2 regions of the Vibrio sp. TRT 29B02 genome follow, and region 2 is predicted to be linked to the other one. Evidence: predicted binding sites of a transcription regulator. Region 2 holds the regulator's gene; the other holds the start of a gene.
What was found. The regulator CRP, encoded in region 2, controls carbon source genes, mostly activating them, when cyclic AMP is high. The targets are predictions, from matches to a motif close to TGTGANNNNNNTCACA.

Region 1: the regulator CRP is predicted to act here: its motif matches at 1,641-1,656, upstream of ACQEXT_RS03795 (CTP synthase).

The regions. Positions count from the first base shown of each region.
Region 1 is NZ_JBNJOJ010000004.1:41,190-44,401, forward strand. It holds gene relA (GTP diphosphokinase) at 1-417, shown strand, start outside; gene mazG (nucleoside triphosphate pyrophosphohydrolase) at 792-1,595, shown strand; gene ACQEXT_RS03795 (CTP synthase) at 1,742-3,212, shown strand, end outside.
Region 2 is NZ_JBNJOJ010000029.1:51,470-54,681, forward strand. It holds gene ACQEXT_RS16770 (phosphoribulokinase) at 1-773, shown strand, start outside; gene crp (cAMP-activated global transcriptional regulator CRP) at 1,016-1,648, shown strand; gene ACQEXT_RS16780 (DUF1338 domain-containing protein) at 1,890-2,681, opposite strand; gene astD (succinylglutamate-semialdehyde dehydrogenase) at 2,772-3,212, opposite strand, start outside.

The DNA.
Region 1 (3,212 bases), on a different contig from region 2:
CTGATGACTCATCTCGCGCGTTGCTGTCAGCCAATCCCTGGGGATGAAATCGCAGGTTACATTACTCAAGGTCGAGGTATTTCTGTTCACCGAGCTGACTGTGAGCAGCTAGAAGAGCTAAGACATCACGCCGCAGAACGTATCATCGATACGGTGTGGGGCAGTGGCTTTGTTGGTTCATACATTTTGACGGTGCGCGTAGAAGCAATGGAGCGGAGTGGCTTGCTAAAAGACATTACCACCTTGTTTGCCAACGAAAAAATCAAAGTCACCAGCATGAAGAGTCGTGTCGACTATCGCAAGCAGTTGTCGATTATGGACTTTGACCTAGAGGTAACGAACGTTGAAGTACTGTCTCGTGTATCAAAGCGCGTAGAACAGATCAAAGATGTGATGTCGGTAAAACGCCTAGGCTAATTTTTACGTCGTATTTGGCTCCCTAACAGCGTTAGCTGCACTTACTCGCTCCATCACATAGACGAGCTATGCTCAGGAGCCTCATAAGTTTGCTGCCTTGTTCGGAGAGCCAACTACTTAGTAAAAATAGTTTGTCGTATTTGGCTCCCTAACATCGTTAGCTGCACTTACTCGCTCCATCACATAGACGAGCTATGCTCAGGAGCCTCATAAGTTTGCTGCCTTGTTTGGAGAGCCAACTACTTAGTAAAAATAGTTTGTCGTATTTGGCTCTCTAACAGCGTTAGCTGCACTTATTTAGAGAACTGAGCAACATATAATCAAGGTGAGTGGTTTTGGCTGCTCGCCTTTTTGTTTAAAGGAAGAGATTAAAGATGAGTCACCCAATTGAACAGTTAGAACAGATCATGGCAACGCTGCGTGATCCTGAAAAGGGTTGTCCATGGGATCTGAAACAGAGCTTCGACACCATAGTCCCTCACACCATCGAAGAGACATATGAAGTGGTTGATGCGATTCAAAACCGTGATTGGCCAAATCTCAAAGAAGAGTTGGGTGACTTGTTATTTCAGGTTATTTTCTATAGCCAGTTGGCTAAAGAGCAGGGCTTGTTCGACTTTTCGCAGGTCGTTGATACGGTCAATGAGAAGCTCACACGTCGCCATCCACACGTGTTTTCGGATATCGAATTTGAGAATGAAGAGCAAATTAATGCCAACTGGGAGGCTGAAAAAGCCAAAGAGAAAGCGCAAGTAGGCAAAACTGAGCAAAGTATTCTAGACTCAATACCAGTCTCTCTACCGGCTCTTTCGCGTGCTACAAAAATACAGAAGAAATGCGCGAAATTCGGTTTTGACTGGGATTCAATCGGGCCTGTTGTTGACAAGGTTCATGAAGAAATTGAAGAGGTTATGGACGAAGCACTGCAGGTGACACCTAGCGATGAAAAGATAGAGCTAGAGCTTGGTGACTTGTTGTTTGCGACGGTAAATTTAGCTCGTCATTTAGGAGCCAATCCGGAAGTGGCCTTGAGCAAAGCTAACCTCAAGTTTATGCGTCGCTTTAAAGGTGTAGAAGGTTTGGTTGCAGAACAAGGCAAGCAACTGACTGATTTTACTTTAGAACAGTTGGATGCTTTCTGGGATGAAGTGAAAAGGCAAGAGGTCGGTGTTGATTAAACCGTCACTCGAATTTGATTTGAAGCAAAAAATAAAAAATTGCAGTGTGATAGATTTCACGTTGTAGCGGAAAAGGGCTTCTGGTATATTTATATCCCGTCCAGAAGAAATCCATTTTCCCTCATTCAACCAATTTCAGGTTAAACATGACGACAAATTACATTTTTGTTACTGGCGGGGTTGTATCCTCTCTAGGTAAAGGTATTGCAGCAGCATCTCTTGCGGCTATTTTAGAAGCTCGTGGTCTTAAAGTGACTATGATGAAGCTTGACCCTTACATCAACGTTGATCCAGGCACAATGAGCCCGACTCAGCACGGTGAGGTGTTCGTCACTGAAGATGGCGCTGAAACTGACCTTGACCTTGGTCACTACGAGCGTTTCATCCGCACTAAAATGACCAAGCGCAACAACTTCACAGCAGGTCGTGTTTACGCTGACGTACTACGTAAAGAGCGTCGTGGCGACTACCTAGGTGCAACGATTCAGGTAATCCCTCACATCACTAACGCTATCAAAGACCGCGTAATCGCTGGTTCTGAAGGACATGATGTTGCTATCGTTGAAGTGGGTGGTACGGTTGGTGATATCGAATCACTACCATTTATGGAAGCTATTCGTCAGCTAGCGGTAGAACTAGGCCGTGAGCGCGCAATGTTCATGCACCTAACTCTTGTTCCTTACCTAGCAGCAGCGGGCGAAGTGAAAACTAAACCGACTCAGCACTCTGTAAAAGAGCTACTGTCTATCGGTATCCAGCCAGATATTCTTGTTTGTCGTTCAGATCGTATGATCCCTGCGAACGAACGTAAGAAGATTGCTCTTTTCTGTAACGTTCCAGAGAAAGCAGTTATCTCTATGAAGGACGTAGATTCCATCTACAAGATCCCTCAACTAATCAAGTCTCAAGGTCTAGACGATCTTGTTTGTGCTCGTTTCGGTATTTCTGCACCTGAAGCTGACCTTTCTGAATGGGAACAGGTTATCTATGAAGAAGCGAACCCAACGGCTGAAGTGACTATTGGTATGGTTGGTAAGTACATCGAACTGCCAGATGCATACAAGTCAGTGAACGAAGCACTGAAACACGCAGGTCTTAAGAACCGCCTAAGCGTGAAAATTAAGTACGTTGATTCTCAAGATGTCGAAACTAAAGGTGAAGAAGCTCTGCACGGTCTTGATGCGATTCTTGTTCCAGGTGGTTTCGGCGATCGTGGTATTGAAGGTAAGATTCTTGCTGCAAAATACGCTCGTGAGAACAAAGTACCTTACCTAGGCATTTGTTTGGGTATGCAAGTGGCACTGATCGAATACGCACGTAATGTGGCGGGCATGGCAGGTGCACACTCAACAGAATTTAATAAAGAGACTAAGTACCCAGTTGTTGGTCTAATCACTGAGTGGGTTGACGGCGAAGGTAACGTAGAAGAGCGTACTGAGAAATCAGATCTTGGTGGTACTATGCGTCTAGGTTCACAGCTGTGCCACCTAGAAAAAGGGACTAAAGCTTACGAACTTTACGGTAGCGCGACGATCCATGAACGTCACCGTCACCGTTACGAAGTGAACAACAATCTTCGTCCAAAAATTGAAAAGGCAGGCCTGAAAGTATCGGGTC
Region 2 (3,212 bases):
ACGTTAAAGCCGCGTGGGTCGAAGGGGATAGCTTCCACCGCTTTACTCGCCCTGAAATGGATGTCGAAATCCGTAAGGCTCGCGAGCAAGGCCGTCACATCAGTTACTTTGGCCCACAAGCGAACGACTTTGGTGGCCTAGCCGAGTTTTTCCGTAAATACGGACACGAAGGTAATGGTCAGGTACGTCGCTACCTCCATACGTTTGACGAGGCAGTACCTTATAACCAGATGCCCGGTACTTTTACGCCTTGGCAAGACCTACCAGAAAACTCCAATGTACTCTTTTATGAAGGGCTACACGGGGGGGTGGTAGATGGTGACGTTAACGTCGCACAACATGTCGACTTTCTGATAGGCATGGTGCCGATCGTCAACTTAGAATGGATTCAAAAGTTTGTTCGTGATACTCGCGATCGCGGTCATTCTCGTGAAGCCGTCATGGACTCAATAGTACGTTCAATGGACGACTATCTAAACTATATTACTCCACAGTTTTCCCGAACTCATATCAACTTTCAGCGCGTTCCGACCGTTGATACATCAAACCCTTTAAATGCGAAAGGGATACCGAGTTTGGACGAAAGTTTCGTCGTCATTCGACTTCGTGGTATCAAGAATGTCGATTTCCCATACCTACTGGCTATGATTGATGGTTCGTTTATGTCACGCCACAACACCATTGTTGTACCAGGCGGAAAAATGAGTTTTGCGATGGAATTAATTGTTCGCCCTATCCTGCAACAATTGATAGAAACGGGCAAAATCGGTTAAGGCTCACAACTAGAACACGATTACTTTTCATACCGTGATCATGTGCACAGTTTTGCGTACCAAAAAGCCTGTTGTACCCGATTAAAATCAAGAAATCATGCCAGAAAAAGGATACTATTTGTAACCGACACATAAGTTGGCTTGCAGCATTTATAAAGTGCTCTTATCCTAGTAGGTCTTAATTAAGGCTTAGCTTAAACATGGAAAGCGGCAAGCGTACCCTGCAGAGGAAGTGAGATATTATGGTTCTAGGTAAACCTCAAACCGACCCAACATTAGAGTGGTTCCTTTCACATTGTCATATTCATAAGTACCCTTCAAAAAGCACGCTAATTCACGCGGGCGAGAAAGCGGAAACTTTGTACTACATTGTTAAAGGTTCTGTTGCGGTTCTTATCAAAGACGAAGAAGGTAAGGAGATGATCCTTTCTTACCTAAACCAAGGTGACTTCATCGGTGAACTTGGTCTATTCGAAGAAGACCAAGAGCGTACCGCATGGGTTCGAGCAAAATCTCCTTGTGAAGTTGCGGAAATCTCATTCAAGAAGTTCCGTCAGCTTATCCAAGTGAACCCAGATATCTTAATGCGCCTTTCAGCGCAGATGGCAAGTCGCCTACAAGTGACGAGCCAAAAAGTGGGCGACCTAGCATTCCTAGACGTAACGGGTCGTATTGCTCAAACGCTACTAAACCTAGCGAAGCAACCTGATGCAATGACTCACCCAGATGGCATGCAAATCAAGATCACTCGCCAAGAGATTGGTCAAATCGTTGGCTGTTCTCGCGAAACAGTTGGCCGTATCTTGAAGATGCTTGAAGAGCAGAACCTAATTTCTGCACACGGTAAAACAATCGTTGTTTACGGTACTCGTTAATTTCGATTAAGCACTAAATTATAAAAGCCACCAATGGAAACATTGGTGGCTTTTTGTTTTCGAGAAAATTATGGCTTATTGAGGACTAGTTTCGTCAACACCTTTAACCACAAAGCTGTTATCAACTTCTACCCGCCACTATCTTTTGAAGCCCCATCTCGGAACACAGTGTTCTCGAAGGGCGCAGCCCGTTCTAAATGCTCGCAGGACGAAGTCCGGTCTCGACTCTCGCTTCTGCTCTTTACCCGTTAGTGCTTTCGAAGATCTTGTCAGCAGACGCTGCCACAAATCCTGGGTAAAGCTCGCCATTAGGCATTGGATAACGTTTAGCAAACTCGTAGAAGCCTCCAGGGATGATTTCACTACCTTCAGTAAACTGAACCGGCACTTTATCAGCCATCGTTGAAGATTGCTCAAGCAACACTTCAGGCGTGCCTTTCACTTCGCCACCAAACTCGTTGATAGTAAAGCCAGCTGAGCGAAGGTGATCATTAACACCTTTCACCTCATCAAACGCATTAAGTTGGTTAACACTGACAGTAAAGTGGTTCGCACCGTAACCATGGGCAGCTAACCAAGCCGCGTACTCGCTTTCTTTAGCCAGCGTTTGGTAATCCGCATGACTAATATCCCATAGTCGGCCACCGTACAAGAACTCATGACCTGTTAGCTTATCCGCGTCTACTTGCTCGACTAGCTTGGTAACAATCGCTTGAAGTTCACTAGAACACTCATCAACTTTTAGTTCACTGATAAATACTTTTGGCTGTTTTGGATCGGGATGTTCAAAATGTTTCGCCGCGAGCTTTTTGCTTTCAAAAACGTAATCGCCACACGGCTTGTAGCCAGCATCTAGAAAAGGTTGTGCTAGAGTCGCGATACCTAACGGCTCAACGTTGAAAGTACGTAGTGCAATATGGTCATTGATCAATGCTTCGTCTTCTTGCAGAAGTTGGTGTACTTTTTCAGCAGAGGGACACAAGCGTTGAATATAGTCATTCCATAACTGCTGGAATAAAACATCTGGCGTCATAACGCCTCCTTGTATAGGGGTTGTTTACGTTCAAAAATGCCTCCTGGCTCAGGGAGGCAAAAAGGGAAATATCTAAGCGAACTTCACGCTCTACAGTTCAACACCTGGGCTTAATGTTTCAGGAAGAAGTGTCTCGCCACCTTCCATCGAAGCCATTGGGTACGCACAGTAATCCGCTGCATAGTAAGCACTTGGCCTTAGGTTGCCAGAAGCGCCTGGGCCACCGAACGGTGCATCACCACTTGCTCCAGTGAGCTGACGGTTACGGTTAACAATGCCTGCACGAATATGGTCAACAAAGTAGTTCCACTCGCTATCGTCTGTCGATACTAAGCCAGCAGATAACCCAAAGCGTGTGTCGTTGGCAAGTTCAACCGCTTTTTCCAGACCTTGGTAGCGTACGACCTGTAGCAGAGGGCCAAAGTACTCTTCATCAGGTAGCTGTGCAATCGCAGTAACGTCAATAATACCCGGAGTAACAAAGGCGGCTTCACCCGCTTTCGCTTCAACCAAACTGACACCACCCAGTGT